Regions from separate parts of the Paenibacillus sp. FSL R7-0345 genome, predicted to be linked through region 1. Evidence: riboswitches for the same ligand, from Rfam matches in the RefSeq annotation. Region 1 holds a riboswitch; each other region holds the start of a gene.

Evidence for each region. A riboswitch is a leader RNA that binds a small molecule or an ion and turns the genes downstream of it on or off. The one in region 1 is predicted to bind cyclic di-GMP.
Region 2: linked by a shared signal. The riboswitch ahead of NST84_RS29060 (flagellar assembly protein A) and the one ahead of NST84_RS19645 (thiamine pyrophosphate-binding protein) in region 1 are both predicted to bind cyclic di-GMP.
Region 3: linked by a shared signal. The riboswitch ahead of NST84_RS04740 (PA14 domain-containing protein) and the one ahead of NST84_RS19645 (thiamine pyrophosphate-binding protein) in region 1 are both predicted to bind cyclic di-GMP.
Region 4: linked by a shared signal. The riboswitch ahead of NST84_RS00945 (EAL domain-containing protein) and the one ahead of NST84_RS19645 (thiamine pyrophosphate-binding protein) in region 1 are both predicted to bind cyclic di-GMP.

The regions. Positions count from the first base shown of each region.
Region 1 covers NZ_CP152002.1:4,544,578-4,548,899, reverse strand. Annotated here, with positions in the region: gene glpK (glycerol kinase GlpK) at 1-103, shown strand, start outside; gene NST84_RS19655 (hypothetical protein) at 221-541, opposite strand; gene NST84_RS19650 (carboxymuconolactone decarboxylase family protein) at 624-992, opposite strand; gene NST84_RS19645 (thiamine pyrophosphate-binding protein) at 1,019-2,659, opposite strand; cyclic di-GMP riboswitch class I at 2,787-2,879, opposite strand; gene NST84_RS19640 (methyl-accepting chemotaxis protein) at 3,072-4,322, opposite strand.
Region 2 covers NZ_CP152002.1:6,705,990-6,710,311, forward strand. Annotated here, with positions in the region: gene NST84_RS29050 (ABC transporter ATP-binding protein) at 1-417, opposite strand, end outside; gene NST84_RS29055 (FUSC family protein) at 763-1,812, shown strand; cyclic di-GMP riboswitch class I at 2,067-2,156, shown strand; gene NST84_RS29060 (flagellar assembly protein A) at 2,137-4,029, shown strand; gene NST84_RS29065 (DMT family transporter) at 4,100-4,322, opposite strand, start outside.
Region 3 covers NZ_CP152002.1:1,127,692-1,132,013, forward strand. Annotated here, with positions in the region: gene NST84_RS04735 (sugar phosphate nucleotidyltransferase) at 1-901, shown strand, start outside; cyclic di-GMP riboswitch class I at 1,040-1,119, shown strand; gene NST84_RS04740 (PA14 domain-containing protein) at 1,133-4,036, shown strand; gene NST84_RS04745 (glycosyl hydrolase) at 4,250-4,322, shown strand, end outside.
Region 4 covers NZ_CP152002.1:187,522-191,843, forward strand. Annotated here, with positions in the region: gene smpB (SsrA-binding protein SmpB) at 503-982, shown strand; RNA gene ssrA (transfer-messenger RNA) at 1,181-1,545, shown strand; gene NST84_RS00940 (Rpn family recombination-promoting nuclease/putative transposase) at 1,662-2,477, shown strand; cyclic di-GMP riboswitch class I at 3,038-3,133, shown strand; gene NST84_RS00945 (EAL domain-containing protein) at 3,205-4,322, shown strand, end outside.

The sequences.
Region 1 (4,322 bases):
TATGCCCCGGATGGACGGAGAAGAGCGGGAACACCGCTATAGCGTGTGGAAGGATGCTGTAGAACGGACTATGGGCTGGGAGAAGCATGAGGCACGGCATTAGCACAGGATATCATACTTGGAACCTTATAATTTAGAATTACAGACAAAAGCAACCTGCGGACAAGGTTTTCCTTGCCTGCAGGTTGCTTTTTGATTAAGCCGACATTTGCAGATGCAGCTATCCCGGAAAGGAAGGGACGATCTGCATGTTCTCCAGTCCCGCTCTGCGGCCAAGACGGGATAGCTGCATCTTAAGCAGCGGGTTATTCTCAAGCGCCAAAGTCACCTGCTGAAAGCCGTCCGACTTGTACATTTTGAAGCAGCTCTCCAGCAGAGGCACAACATCCGGAGCGGTGACATTCAGCTTGCGGCAGTCAATCTGCAGGGAATACTCAGAAGCTGTAATCGGATTGACTGTCTGCTGATAGGCCTGCATTGTTTTGAGGCCATCCTCGTTGGAGAAGGTACCTTCCAGTTGTATATGAACAATCTTACTCACGGAATCTGTTTTCAGAACAAACCTGCCCATTCCTTCCAGCCCCCAAAACGAAAGATATACAATCAGACTGCCGGTTCTTTAATTACTTGATTTCTTCCAGAGTAGCAAGCAATACATTAAAAGCCGAGATTATCCGCGGAGCGCCGATTGCCGGTACCAGGTGCAGCAGAATGCCCTTAATCTGGTCGACCGTCATGCCGACACGCAGTGCCATTACATAATGAACACCCAGCTGTTCATATTGGCCCATCGTAATCAGGGCCGAGATGACAGCAATTTCCTTCCAGTCGGCACCGATTGTGGTCCGCTGAAAAATATCGCCATAGGCATTGCCCATAATATATTCAGCCAGCTCCGGAAAATGCTCTTTGATCGGCGCCAGCTGTTTATTGCCATAATCCCCGGACAGATTGGTAAAATGCTTAAGTCCGCTGTTCACTGAACTTTCCACTTAAAAAACCCCCTGAATGATGTTAATTAAAGATTCAATACACGGTGCGCTGTCGGAGGCATCTCGTCACGGTCAGTGAGCAGCTCGATTACGGCTACTTTGTTCAAGGCTACCGCATCTTCAATAGCTGCCGCGAATTGTTCCGCCGTTTCACACTTGAAGCCTACAGCTCCAAGGGATTCACCGAATTTCGCTGCATCCATCGGAACCTCGAAGAGGGTGCCGTCGATTCTGCCGGTTGTCTTCTCCATGCCTTTAAGGGCCATATCAAGCTGCATGTTGTTGACCACGATGAAAATAACCGGAAGGTCCTTGCACACAGCGGTGTTAATTTCAGCACCAAGCATCATGAAGCAGCCATCACCGGTAATGCAGAAGACAGTTTCGTCAGGGGCGGCAGCCTTGGCCCCGATTGACATGCCGATGGAGTTGCCCATGCAGGCAAAGTAGGCATCAAAGATAAAGCTTCCCGGCTTCTTGACGTTGTACCATTTCACAGCATGGAAGCCGTGGCTGCCGTCATCTACAAATACCGAGCTGTTATAAGGAATCTGATCGCTTAAAGTGCTCAGGACTGAAGCGATGGAGAGCTTAGGCAGCTCTGGCAGCTCGTCCCGGTAATTAGCTTCTACTGTTATTTCATGTCTGACAACCGTATCTCTGTCGATCTTCTCCAGGTAATAGCTCAGATTGTCACGCAAGTCCCCGCTGACCGATATGGTCTGCGATTGAAGAATCTTGCCGACAAAGGTAGGGTCGGAATCGAACTGGATCAGCTTGGCCGGATGATTCTCTGCTTTGAGGTTGCAGATCGTCATATCACTCAGACGGGAACCAAGCACAATATACAGATCACTGTTGTTCAGCAGGTCATCCCCGTGCTTGCAGCCGCCTACACCTACCGGACCGTGATACAGCGGGTGATCCCAGGCGATGGCGCCTTTTCCTCCAGGACTGGTGACGACAGGAATGTTGAAGGTTTCAGCCAGTTGTACCAGCTCCTGGTGGGTACCGGAGCGGTTTATACCTTTACCCGCAATGATCAGCGGACGCGAAGATTCGTTGATTGCTGCAATTACGCGTTCAAAATTACCGATGCTGACCAGCTTCTCGTGTTCAGGAATAACAATCCGGCATTCTTCGAGCATTTCTGTCTGGACATCAAATGGAATGCACAGATGCACCGGACCGCGTTTGCCGCTAAGGGCAATAGAAATGGCATGATTAAAAATAGTGCTGAAATGATCACCGCGCTCTACCAGCTTGCTGAAGAGCGTAGCGGGTCTGAACATATCCGCCAGATCAGCGAGATATGAAGAGGAATCCTGGCACTGCGGAATTCCCAGCTCTTTAATCGACTGGTGTCCAGTAATGAAGAGGACAGGAAGATTATTGGCTTTGGCATGTGCTGCTGCGGTGAGCAGGTTAGTGCCTCCGGGACCTGATGTACCGAAGGCAACTCCGAGTCCTCCGGTTTTGAGTGCATAGCCGGCGGCTTCGAAGCCGGAGCTGGACTCATGTCTGCTCGGAATAAATTCGATGCCGTAATCAACCATCTTAAGAGCTATAGGACAAATAGATTTGCCGATAATACCAAAGGAATGTGTAACGCCGAGGCTGCGAAGCGCCTCTGCCATATAATCTGCGACTGTTTTCAAATGCTCCACCCTATCCGTTGTGTATTTTTCTAGCGATTCTAGCGACTCTAGCGACAGACAATAGAATACCTGTGCTCAAATGAGCACAGGCCAGTTGCACATATAACCTTAAGGGACGTAATGATTCTAACGTCCCGGCTGCAACCTGGCTATCCTGGTCCCAGAAACTGAGACTGTAGATCCATGGCTTTGCGTCATTTCCTTTCGGAGAATTTTGCTGATATTTGATTTGGGTCTATGGATAATATTTATTGGTTAAATTTACTTTTACAATATATTTATAGCTCTATCATTGTCAATACAATAATGCGGAAATATACGAAATTTGACGAATTGCAGTACGATTTGGTGAATCCTGGAGCCTAAATATAAACAAGCTGCCGCTCATTTTGAGCGGCAGCTTTAGGGCTTGGGAACCAGCTTAGAATTTGAAAATATGGATAGTTTTCTGCAGCTGGAACACTGCCTGGGTCATTTTATCGGTTTCATCGGCTACAGACTGCAGGGCGTTGATCTGTTCGTTCATTGCCGCGGATACTTCCTCGGTGCCGGCTGCTGTCTGCTGGGTAATCGCGGATATATTCTCGATGGCGCCGGATATTTTGAGTGCGCTCTCCAGCATCAGGTCACTTTCCTGCGAGAAGGAGGAGATCTGCTCCGTTATGTATTGGACGCTTTGTACAATCTGCGAGAAGATGTGGGCAGTCTCTACGATCAGCTCATTTTGCACCTGTACAACTTCTTCATTGATGGCGATATTCTCCACAGCCTGCTTGATATCGGATTCGATGCTGCGGATCAGGCTGAATACTTCTTTGGTGGATGCTGTCGATTCCTCGGCCAGCTTGCGCACCTCCTGGGCGACCACGGCAAAGCCGCGGCCGTGCTCACCGGCGCGTGCTGCCTCAATCGAAGCATTCAAGGACAGCAGATTGGTCTGTTCTGCGATTTCATTGATGGTTTTGGCAATCATGGAAATGCCGCGGGCATTCTGCGAGAGGGCCTCAACCGTATCCGCGACCTTGTTCGTAGCTTCGATATTTTTGCGCATGCCTTCAGCCTGGGTATCTACCGACAGCCGTCCTTGTTCAACCAGTTCGAGCGTATGTATAGAGCGCTTATTCATTTCTTTGGTGGAATGCGTATAGTTGGCTACTTTGGTCTCAATGTCCTTGATCGATTCCGTCATGTCGGCGATATCTGCCGAAATTTCGTTGGCACCGACAGCCAGTTCATTGGAGGAGGAGGCAACCTGGGCCATTACGATTTTGAGGCTGTGGTTCTTGTCTTCAATCCCTCTGCTGGCATCCATAACATGGCGGGTGATCTGTGAGGCTTCGGTCAAAATTTTCTTGAGCTTGTCGATCATAATGTTGAAGGAGCGGCTTACTTCACCCATTGACCCGCTTTCATCCGCGCGGCTTGTAAAATCGCCTTTGGCAATAGTGTGGGTAACATTGGAGAACTCGTCAAAAGAAGATGTAAGCGTTCTCTCGACAAAACGTGCCAGAGGATAAGTAAGTCCGGCAAGTGCTGCAATAAGAATAATGCCGAGAATGATTTTGCCCATGATTACCAATGTAATCAAAACCGGAACAGCGAACAAAGCGGCGACAAGATAACAGCCGGCTACAATTCTCTGCTTTAATGGAAGCTTGGTCATCCAATCCAT
Region 2 (4,322 bases), 2.2 Mb from region 1:
TGCACGCTGGTCGTAGCCGACCAGATTGACGAAGCGCAGCGCTTCCTGCACCTTTTGAGTAATAACATCCTTTTTAAGCTTCTTGATCCGCAGACCGAAGGCCACATTCTCAAATACGTTCAGATGCGGGAACAGGGCATAGTCCTGAAATACCGTATTAACCTGACGCTCATTAGCGGGAATGTGGTTGATCATTTTACCGTTCAGATAAATGGAGCCTTCCGTCGGTTCCGCAAAGCCGGCAATGAGACGCAGAATGGTCGTCTTGCCGCAGCCGGAGGGGCCCAGCAGTGTATAGAATTTGCCGCGTTCGATTTCGAAGCTGACGCCTTTTAACACGGCCTCCTCATCATCATACTGCTTAGTAACCTGGTCAAAAGAAATAATAGTGCCTTCCGGGGTAGCTATAGCTAACAACCTCCTTACCTTATGTAATACAACCTATTTTACCCTTATCTTACAGTGCACAATCGGCTTCTACCGGCGGAGCCCCGCCTGTACCGACAATTCCGCCCCTGCTTCGACAACATTTCATATTATATAGCATATCGGATGAATCCCATATATGCGATAACGAACAATGTAAACACTCAGACCTAATCTTAACAACTTCGTAAAATATCGGCCCGGCACGCCCGCTTTGAGATGCTATAATGAAAACGGCTGAAACAGCTATGAAAATTTCCCTTTTTACGAAAGAAGATGACTGAAATGAACGAGGGGTTACAGGAACGCCTTGAAAAATTTGGATTATCCCTTTATATGATACGGATTACACTGGCCGCTACCCTCTCCTGGCTGGCCGTCCACCGCCTTTATGGCGACCATTACCTATACTTTGCACCGCTGGCTGCAATTCTGATCACTCAGGGCACAGTGAAGGCTTCACTGGAAAAAGGCTGCTACCGCCTGCTTGGCATTGTGCTTGGCGGAACAGTCAGCCTGGTTGTCGGCCGCTTCATGGATATCAGCATTGTCTCCATCCTGCTGATTCTGCTGATCGGCATCGGCGTCGCCACCGCCTGCCGGATTAATATCCAGGCTGTCTCGCAGGTTGGCGTAACTGCCGTGCTTGCACTCACCTTCTACCATGACCATTATGTCGTATGGCGGCTCGCCGAAACGCTGATCGGTGTACTCATCGCCCTCTTGATTAATATCATTGTCGTCCCGCCGAAGGGCTTCGCTAAAGTGAAGGGTCTGGCGCTTGAAGGAAGCCTGCTGCTGGCTGATTCTTTAAGCAGACTCGCTGCCGGCGGCAGAAACGGCGAGCCTGCCCGTGATATGCTGAAACGCTCCGGCGGACTGCTCGCGAAGAGCAGCAGCCTGCAGAAGGAGCTGCTGCACACGCTGTCGCACTATCCTTGCCGTAAAGATATGCGCGGGCTGGTCCAGGCTACTTCGCATTTGCAGAAGGTTCACTTTTATCTTCAGGAGATTGCCGAAGAGCTTACCCTGCTGCCTGCCCACTACGCTGCCTCGGACCGGATGAACGAGGTGTTGTCCGCAGCAGCTGACTGCATCGCCCTGTACGGCACCAGAACACTGTCTGATGCCGAAGCCCGGCGCCAGCTGCCGGAATGCCTGCGCCGGGCGCGCGAGCTGCAGCTGTCCTGGTTCTCGGAGCTGCAGGCCGAATGCCCGCTGACCGCGATCCGTGATCTCGGCGCCGTCTTTTCTCACCTGAACCGGGTGCTTGATGTAATTGAACAGGCCGATTATGCGGCCGTTTCCGCCGCGCCCGTGCCGGTTAGAGGCGAAGCGGCCCGCAGTATCCGCCTCGGCAGCAAAGGACTCTCCCACAAGCTGTAAGCTTGGGAGGGCCCTTTTTTTATAGTTTTTTATGTCCCGGCGTCTGACTGGAGATAAAGACCCATTACCGGCTTGCACACCGTACTTCAGCTGCACTTTCCGGATGAATTTACAGTTGAAAACTCGCTGCACAAGTATTAAAATTAAGCTTATTTGCAGCAGTGCCTAAATTCAGTACTATAGCACCAGTTATGAATCTTTATTGTCAACTCTGACCCAATAAATGACCTCAGGCTGAATGTTTATCAATGTCTCATGTATAAAGGCAAACTGTCTGAAAGGGCAGGACGCAAAGCAATGGGCCTAACAATGCTATGTGCATTCATGGCTGCCAGGCTGCCGGTTTCGGATCATTCTAAAAGCGAGGTTAAAACAATGCCGCATCACACCCTTGAACAGCCACGGCATGCGTTCAGCACCGGGCCTTCCTTCAGCTCTGACCACTCAACGTATTCTTCCGCCCAGTCCCGGCCGCTTAGCGGGACACCCGGCAATGAGGAGAAGAACGGAAAGGTCATCGTGCAGAACGACCAGATCTTTATCACTCCTCCCTTACCCGGCGGCAAGGCTGCCGTTATCTCTGCCCTTCACCCCGTTGTCCTCAAGATTAACCGGATCAAAGTAAATGAGCCTGCCGCCATCACTTCATCTGTCCAGCTGAGCTGGGAAATCAGCGAGAAGCCGCAGTACCAGATTACCGTGTCTGAAGACGGGCTAAGCGCTTATTTTACACTCTACCGGGTTGAAAAGTATGCCTGGAAGCTGGTCAATTGCCCCGCCTCGGCCCAGGTCTGTGTCCGGGCAGAGCCGAATTATGATCTGCTCCTGTCCAGGCTGACCGTCAATCAGATCCTGGCCGACTTCTCCTCAAGCTCCTTTATGCCTAATCTCAACATTCCTGCCCTGTATGCCGAGCTGAATAATCCGACCTATCTTCCGGTTTGTATCGCTGTGGGCAAGCCGCCGCTGCCTGGAATAGACGGCCGGCTGGAGCTGCCGGCCAGGCTGCCCGGGACTGATGACGATGTTCCTGATTATCCGGAGATTCCTTCTGCGCGGACAGGCGGGATACTTGCCCGCAAGCTGCCTCCGCAGGAAGGAAGGCCCGGCTTCAATGTGCACGGCAGCATTTTGCCACCGCCCCGGCCGGAGGATATTACCCTGAAGCCTGCTGATTGCTATTCCCTGCTCCCGGGCGGCGAAATTGTCGCACTCCGCGATGGACGGCCGCGGATTACAGGCTGGGGAACCCGGACTATGAGCATTGATTTTCCGGAAACCCATATCATCCAGGAGAGCATGACATCAGCAGACAGTCCTGTTCTATTCGCAGGAGATGTAATAGCCCCGGACGGAATCGCGGATCACTGTACTATAGAAGTATTAGGAAACGTATACATATCCGGCGACGTCCGTCATGCCGTCATTGCCGCTACCGGCAGTGTAGTCATCCGCGGCAAGGTTACAGACAGCCACATTTATTGCGGCGACTGTGGTGCAATACAGCACCGGCTGCATCAATTCCCGAGTCAGCTGATGGAGGAGCTGATGCTGCTCAGAAATGCCGCCCTGATGCTGGAGGAGAATCTCCGCTCCCGTCAGCAGCCTGTGAAGTACGGGCTGGTCGTGCTGCTCCTGCTGGAGGGCAAATACGCCCATCTCCCCGGCCTGATGAAGGGTCTGCAGGAGCTGCTTGCCGGGAACGGGCCGGCTGCCCCTGTTGACACCAGGCAGCTGAAGCATATGCTGGAGATTTTTCTGCACCCCGGACAGTTCACCGAATTCATTAATGATGCTGTGCTCGTTACCTTCCTCGATCTGCTGGAGGAGCTTCGTGACGGGGTTCTACACATGCATGAGGGTAATGTCCGGCTTGATCTCGCCCAGGCGGAGAATTGTCTGCTCCGGTCCGGGGGCAGCATCTTTATTCATGGAGAGGGCGTTCTGCACAGTACACTCCTGGCAGCGGGTGATGTCCGCTTCCTGATGACACAATCGTTATGCAGCGGCTCTAAGGTTGAGGCCGGTGACTCCATTTCGGTACAGCAAACCAGAGCAGCAGACCGGCAGACCGCACTTACCGCCGGCCACCAGATCAGCGTGTGCCAAATCGAAGGTACCCGGATATCCATTGGTGAATATGCGGCTGAGTTCACGGCACCGGCAGGAGAAGCCGTCTTTACCGCCCAGAGCCTGCGGCTGAGAAACCAGACCTGATTAAACAGAAAGAGCCTGCAGAATGCCGTCCGGAGGCAGTCTGCAGGCTCTTTCTATGTTTATATCCGGTTTAGCCGGAATGCTTCAGCCGCCGCGTACGCCCCAGCTTCACGTTCACCAGCAGAATGCTGCCAACGATGAGCACCATCCCCGCAATAAGATTAAGCGTGATCTGTTCATGCAGCAGCACTACGCTGGAACCGATTGAGATCAGCGGAATCAGGAAGGTGAAGGAGCCTACCTTCCCGGCTTCTCCTTCATTAATCAGCTTGAAGTAGACCATCCACCCGAGA
Region 3 (4,322 bases), 3.4 Mb from region 1:
TATCATTCCGACCAGTGATGCGGCGGGGGCAAGCGGCTACCTTCAGGTGAGCCATTTCCAGGAAAAGCCTGACCGTGTGCAGGCAGAAGGCCTGATCAGCAAAGGCGCCCTTTGGAACTGCGGCGTATTCGCTTTCCGCCTCGGTTATCTGCTGGATATTCTGCAGAGCAAAGGATTGCCGCTTAATTACGAGGAGCTGCAGAAGCAATACAAACTGATGGCTTCCATCAGCTTTGATTACGAAGTGGTGGAAAAAGAAGAAAAAATCGTCGTTCAGCCGTATGCCGGCTTCTGGAAGGATCTGGGCACCTGGAATACGCTGACCGAGGAGATGAGCAGCAACCTGGTCGGCAAGGGCGTGGTTACCTCCGATTCCGAACGGACCTGCCTGATCAATGAGCTGGACATTCCGATTACAGTCATCGGGGCCAAGGACCTGATCATCGCGGCCAGCCCTGACGGAATCCTGGTTACGCATAAGGCGGAAAGCCCGCGAATCAAGGAAGTGCTGAAATCGCATGAACAAAGACCGATGTACGAGGAACGCCGCTGGGGTCACTATAAAGTTATCGACTATGTGAAATATGATGAGGGCAATGAAGTACTGACGAAGCGGATTTTTATCGAGCAGGGAAAAAATATCAGCTACCAGCTACATCACAAACGCAGTGAAATCTGGACTTTTGTGAGCGGGGAAGCAAGTATTGTCATCAATGAAAAGATGCATAAAGTGAAGGCTGGCGATGTCGTACGCATCCCGGAAGGAACAAAGCATGCGATCCTGGCGCTGACCGATGTGGAGTTTATCGAGGTGCAGAGCGGGTCTGAGCTGGTGGAAGAGGACAACATCCGGATTACGCTGGACTGGGAAGATATTGAATTACACCAGTTTATTTCATAGGCCTAATTTATCTATTTAACCAAGTTCCACAAGGCTGAAACAGGTATTTAGAACCATTTATTAATAAATCTTCATTTTTGCTATAAACCTACAACTTCATAGAGTCGATACTTACGGTAAGAAGGATAACTCCTTCAAAAACGACAAAGGCAAACCTACTCGAAAGATAGGGACGCAAAGCTATAGGGCCTCTACCAAGTGGCAGCCTGGCTACCGAAAGGAAGATAAAAGTTGAAAGCTTACCGTAAGTCTCGTCTGTTGTCCGCCGTGTTGTCTGTGGCCGTATTTTTGTCTGCTGTGCCAATGGGCTTAGGACTTGCCCCGTCATCTGCGCATGCTGCTTCTGTGACCGGAGCACCAGTAAACCCTAACGCTTCAGCGGAAGCAGTCAAGCTGTTGAACAACCTGTACTCTATTTCCGGTAACGGGATTATTTCAGGTCAGCATGACTATTTTGAAAGTCCTGATGAAATCAGTAACAAGCTGAAGGCGACAAGCGGGCAATACGCAGCGCTTCACGGTTATGAGCTTGGAGCGATTGGCGGACAGACAGAGAGTGGAGTAGCTGCGCAGCGTAAAAACATCGTCTGGAGCGCGACCAACTGGTATAAGGCTGGCGGAATCGTAGCCATGACTTTTCACCAGAACCTGCCCGGCACCAAATATGACTGGGGAAATGTACAGAAGAATATCAGCCAGGCTGAATTCAACAAATACGTAACACCCGGAACCACAGAGTACAACGCTCTGATTGCCGATCTTGATAAAGTGGCCGTTTCGCTCAAAAGTTTGCGGGATGCTGGAGTTCCTATTCTCTGGAGACCTTACCATGAAATGAACGGCGGCTGGTTCTGGTGGGGCAAGAAAAATAATTTTGCCGCGCTGTGGAATATCATGTATGACCGTTTTGTTAACGTTCATCAATTAAACAATTTGCTGTGGGTGTGGAATCCGAATGCTCCCAACTCCAATTCCGATCCTTATGAACTGACTTACCCGGGTGCGGATAAAGTGGATGTGCTCGCAGCAGATATATATAATAACGACTTTTTGAACAAATATTATGACAGCCTGCTCAGCCTTGCCGCCGGTAAACCGATTGGTATCGGTGAAAATGGTGAAATGCCAAGTATTGCAAAGCTGAAGCTTTCCCAGCAGAAGTACGTCTTTATGATGAACTGGGGAAAAATGCTGTATGAAAACAACAGTACAGATACCATCAAAACCTTTATGAATGACAGCTACACCCTGACACGTGACACGTATAAAACATGGGTAGCACCGAAAGCTACACCAACAGCCACACCAACACCAACAGTAAAGCCGACAGCAACACCGACAGCTACGCCAACACCGACAGTGAAGCCAACAGCAACACCGGTACCAACAGCGGCACCAGTGGCAGCAGCCCCGGTACCAGCACCTGAATTGCAGGAGCCGGTGGTTAACGGACTTAAAGGCGAGTATTTCAAAAACATGACACTGACCGGTACTCCGGTGCTTGTGCGCAATGACGAACAGCTTAACTTCAGCTGGCGGCAGACAGCCCCGGCCCCGGTGCTTCCGGTTGACGGATTTTCGATCCGGTGGACCGGCCAGATCAAGCCGGCCTACAGCGAAACGTATCAGTTCGTTACCAACTCGGATGACGGTATCCGCGTCTGGGTTAACGGCACAGCAGTCATCGACAGCTGGATGAAGCAGAGCGGTACTGAGCGCACCGGCAGCATTGCCCTGCAGGCCGGACAATTGTACGACATTAAAGTTGAATATTATGAAAATGCAGGCGATGCAAGTGTCCGTATGATGTGGCAGAGCCCAAGCCAGCCGAAGGTAGTTGTTCCGGCAAGCGCATTGTTTGTAAAGAATCCGGCCAGTCAGGCAGCAGCAGCACCGGCAGCAACGGCTACACCAGTACCAACTGCGGCACCAACGGCTACACCAGTACCGACTGCAGCACCAACCGTAGCACCAACGGCTACACCAGTACCGACTGCAGCACCAACCGTAGCACCAACGGCTACACCAGCACCGACTGCAGCGCCAACCGCTTCGCCGGCACAGGCTGCCAAGCCGGGGCTGGCAGCAGATTCGGCATCACAGGAATCTGTAATGAATGGCCTAACCGGTGAGTATTTTAAAAATATGACACTATCCGGTACTCCGGTGCTTGTGCGCAATGACGAACAGCTTAACTTCAGCTGGCGGCAGACAGCTCCAGACCCGGTGCTTCCGGTTGACGGATTTTCGATCCGCTGGACCGGCCAGATCAAGCCGGCCTACAGCGAAATGTACCAGTTCGTTACCAATTCGGATGACGGTATCCGCGTCTGGGTTAACGGCACAGCAGTCATCGACAGCTGGGTGAAGCAAAGCGGTACCGAGCGTACCGGCAGCATTGCCCTGCAGGCGGGACAATTGTATGACATTAAAGTTGAATATTATGAGAATGCGGGCGATGCAAGTGTCCGTATGATGTGGCAGAGCCCAAGCCAGCCGAAGGCAGTTGTTCCGGCAAGTGCATTATTTGCAAAGAATGCTGCTGACAATGCAGCAGTAACAGTAACGCCGTCGCCAACAGCAACACCGACTCCGGTGCCAACACCAGTACCAACACCGGCGCCTACACCAGTGCCGACACCAGTACCAACACCGGCGCCTACACCAGTGCCGACACCGGTACCAACAGCAGCACCGGCAGTAAACGGACTGCAGGCGGAGTATTTTAACAATATGCAGCTGAGCGGAGCTCCTGCTCTGGTGCGTACTGATGCTGTGCTGGATTTCAACTGGCGTCAGGGTTCGCCGGATGCGGCAATCGGCATTGATTTTTTCTCCGTACGCTGGAGCGGAAAAATTAAACCGCTGTTTAGTGAAACCTACAATATATATACCACTTCAGATGACGGCATCCGCGTCTGGGTCGATGGCACACTGATCATCGACAGCTGGGTGAAGCAGAGCGGAACCGAACGCGTAGGAAGTATCAGCCTGCAGGCCGGGCAATTATATGATATCAAAGTGGAATATTACGAAAACCAGGGCGATGCAAAAGCCAAGCTGATGTGGGAAAGCCCAAGCCAATCCAAATCGGCTGTACCTGCCAGCAGTTTATTCTTGCCCTCCGCTTCCTGATCATGCAATAAAGCGTGTTCTGCTAAATCCGCCGCCGTCACTGATGCTGGTTGAGCTGTTACAATACTAAATCCTCAAAGTCCACTTAAGGGCCCTGCTTACCGGCAGGGCTACTAAGCTATAGTCCTCATTTTGGTCGCAAGAAAAAATCCCCTCCCGGGAAAGACATCTTGAGCACCTGTGCGGCTATGCGGCTGGAGAAAGGAGATAACATTGAACACTTACCGCAAGTACCGGCTATATACGACAGTCCTGCCCATTATATTTGTCCTTTCTTTGCTGCCCT
Region 4 (4,322 bases), 2.6 Mb from region 1:
AGTGTGAAAATTGCAGCGTTTCAGCATAAATAACGTCATCTGTGTCCGTTAGAATAACAAACTGCAGGAAAATCGCTAAATAACGCCTCCTGAGTCCGTTATATGCTTCAAGCGAGCCCTAGTATTCATGTTGCGGTTAATCCCAGTCGATTACACAGATCAATGATCGCTCTGTCATATGTTTTTTTGGGGGATACACAACTTTATAGCGCTTAGGATCTATCTCGCTGACACTATGGGTAATAACCTTATGGGGAAATGTCCTCTTATCGAGTACAATGATACGGAAATGACCGTGGAACGGGGACAGTATCATCCTAAGACATGTCATTTCACCCGCTTCCCTGACATACAGTTGTCAAAATGACTAACCGATGTTAAGTCCGTTACTAACTGGCAGTGGAAACGTACTTCCTTGCGTTCACCGGATTCATTTTGATACAATATAGATCTGACACTTAACTCCGTTTTGACGGGGAATACGATTCAAGGAGTGACTTTCATGGGTAAAAAAGCAGACGGGAAAGTGCTCGCCCAGAACAAAAAAGCTTCCCATGATTACTTTATTGAGGACACTTTTGAAGCGGGTATGGTGCTGACCGGTACAGAGATCAAGTCGCTGCGTAATGGCCGCGCTAACATTGGTGATGCGTTCGCTACCATCCGTAACGGTGAGATTCATATCCACAACATGCACATCAGCCCGTTTGAGCAGGGTAACCGTTCCAATCCCGATGATCCGACGCGTACGCGCAAGCTGCTGATGCATAAGGTGCAGATCCATAAGCTGCTGGGCTTATCCAAGCAGGACGGCTACTCGATAGTGCCGCTGAAGATCTATGTGCGCAACGGTTATGCCAAGCTGCTGATCGGCCTCGGTAAAGGTAAGAAGCAATACGACAAACGCGACACTGCCGCTAAGAAGGATGCTCAGCGTGATATCCAGCGTGCACTGCGTGAGAAGCAGAAAGTTGCCAGATAAACTGGTGACGGGTGTTACCGGAAGACAGAATTCCAGATTGCTCCTTCAATTCCTTTAACCCACGTGTTAAAGTGTTGATAAATGTGCTATACTGTGTAAGTAAGATTTTTGCTTCGTGGCAGTCCTCAGGTTTGAGGCTGCAGATTGGATCTCTCTTGCTTAGAAGATCCGCTTGATCCGAAGCGCCCTTTTTAATGAGGGGCCGTTCTTGGATTCGACGGGGGTAGTTCGAGCATGAGCAGCGAGTAGTGGGGACGCGTCCGCTTTATCAACGCTAAAGCCTATTAAACGGCAAACAACAAAACAACTACGCTTTCGCAGCTTAATAACCTGTGTGCGTGCTTCTACCCTGCATCGCCCATGTGACAGGGATAGGGGCTAACAAGTAGTGGGATACGCTGTCTGGTCTCCGCCTGGGGTCAGCAGAAGAAGATAATCAGGCTGACCCGAAGAGGACCCGGTTACGGGGGGCTTCTAGGGTGACATCAAATCCGTGACTACACTCGTAGAAACTTATGTGCCGTTATCTTCGGACAGGGGTTCGACTCCCCTCGGCTCCATATGGAGTATTTAGAAAGACACCTTTAGGGGTGTCTTTTTTCGTTTTAGGTATTCTCCCTCGAAGCCCATTCAAAATGAAAAATGTTATAATAAATATTAAAGAATGGAGCTGATGCCGATGGATTTACTGGACCCACGTGTTGACTTTGTGTTCAAACGGATATTTGGCAGCGAGAACAATAAGGATGTGCTGCTGGCGTTCCTTAACCGTATTTTCACAGAAGCTGGCGAGCCGCCGCTGACCGAGATCATCCTGATGAATCCTTATACGGATAAAGACGATCCCCACGACAAACAGTCCATCTTAGATGTTTACGCCAAGACCTCTGAAGGCAAACTGATTGATATAGAGATGCAGCTTTTCAATAAGTATGATATAGAGAAACGAACGCTTTTTTATTGGAGCAAACGGTATGCGAGTCAACTGAGTGAGGGAGACAAGTATCCAGAGTTGAAGAAATGCGTAACGATCAACATTTTAAACTATACGTTATTAAAGAATGAACAATATCATAACGTATTTCATTTGCGGGAAGACCGAACAGGGATATCCTTGATTGATGACATCGAGGTTCATTTCTTGGAGTTGCCGAAGCTGGATGAACATAGAGTTCCGTCTGAAGGCGGATTGATCAATTGGCTGTTGTTTCTGAAAGGTGCCGATACATCACAATGGGAGGTGCTGAAGATGAATGAGCCAGGATTGGAGAAGGCAATGGACACCTTGCAATATTTGAGTCAGGATTCAGAGGCTAGACGATTGTATGAGGCCAGACAGAAGTATTTGCATGATGAGGCTTCTATGCTGGGAAGTGCAGAACTAGCAGGTATAAAAAAAGTGGCTAAAAATATGCTTGCCATGAATCTGGACATAACAACGATTGCTAAGGCGACTGGATTAACAGAGCAAGAGATCAATGCTTTGAGAAAGTAATTACTAATTATGCCTCACCTTATACTTCTTTGCCAAGTCAATTCAGATGGGGAGCTTCTAGGGTGACATCAAATCCGTGACTACACTCGTAGAAACTTATGTGCCGTTATCTTCGGACAGGGGTTCGACTCCCCTCGGCTCCATATGGAGTAAAGTGAAAGACACCTTTAAAGGTGTCTTTTTCGTTTTTGCGGCTGTTTTGGATTATACGTGGCGGTTAAAAATCCTATAATGACGCGGTTTCCGGGACATGCTGTTAACAGATACAATGAGTTTCACTGAGGCTATACGGAGACCGGTGGCTTTGGCCTCCACGTAACCCGTAATAAATATGCTCCCCCTTCGGCGTGTGTTTTCGCCTTCCATACCCATCATCCGCCCTTCGATGTTGACCAATGAAGAGATCGTTGCAGTCTGAGCACTCCTACCTGCTATAAGTTGATATGAACGGTGCCATTCAGAAATGCAGAAAATGGTTGTAACACCCAGTAGTATAAACTATAATTAGTGTCAGCTTGTAGATTAATGTCGAATAATGTATTGTCTTTCAGATAATCTCAATAATAATAGGGCACACTCGTTGAAAAACGGGGTCGCAAAACTACAGGGGCTATCACATTTCCAATTCAGATATGTTATGCCAGCCAGTTACCGAAGGCAAGGAAACCTCTCCTTTTCGGGAGAGGTTTTTTGTTGCAATGGGCCTGATTCATAAGGTGGGGGAACAGTGAGTAAATCTAATAAGTCGATTGTATTTATCATAGCTCTGATTGTTTTTGGACTACTAGGTAATATGCTCAACCTATCCCTATTGCTGGGGGTCAATTTTATCTTCGGCAGTATATTCACCTTTTTGATATTGCGGATATATGGTCTTAAATGGGCTCTAGTGGCATCGGCTATTGTAAATGGTTACACGTTGTTTCTTTGGAATCATCCTTACGCTATGTTTGTTTTTGTGCTGGAAACTTTATTTGTCGGCGTCTTCTACAGAGGGAAAAGGATTGTTCTTATTGATAGCCTATATTGGATGATTTTAGGGATGCCCCTCATATGGGTATTCTATCGTTATGCCCTGGATATGAATTTTACCGCTTCCCTGCTGGTTGTGCTTAAGGATGCCGTAAATGGTATTTTAAATGTATTAATTTCCAGTTTAATCTTTACTTATCTGCCTCTTATTAAATGGCCGTCATTCCAAAAACGCAAAATGTCGAGCTCTCTTCATGATGTGCTTTTCAACATATTTGTCACACTTACCTTTATAACTTTGCTTCTGGTGACGGTGATGATCGGCCATGAACAGTATCACAACATGAATGAAAAAATAAAGTCAGAGACTGAACGAGATTCGGCTATCATCTGCGATGATCTCACAGAGTGGGGAAAAGTTCATGTTGCCGCAGTGAATACTTTATCGATGGCGGCGGCTGAGAATAGGATGGAAAAGATGGATTCCTTGCAGCGCCATGTGGCTTATCTACTGGCGTCATATCCCGATTTTATTACATCATACATTGCTGATCGTAACGGAGTTACAAAGCTGTTCTCTCCATTACTGAATGACAAAGGAGAGTCAACGATTGGCTTAAGCTTCTCGGATCGGCCTTACTTTGAATATATGAAAGAAAAACACCAATCCGTTGTTTCCGATGTGTTTCTTGGAAGAGGCGGCGTTAACGAGCCCATTGTGGTTGTAGGCTCCCCTATTATGATTAGCGGCGAATTTACAGGGGTGGCCGTAGGCGCTCTAAATCTTAACTATGTTACAACAGAGTTAAAAAAGCTGGCGAATAATAGACTAATGAATATCACAATCGTAGATAGGCATGACAAGGTTATTGC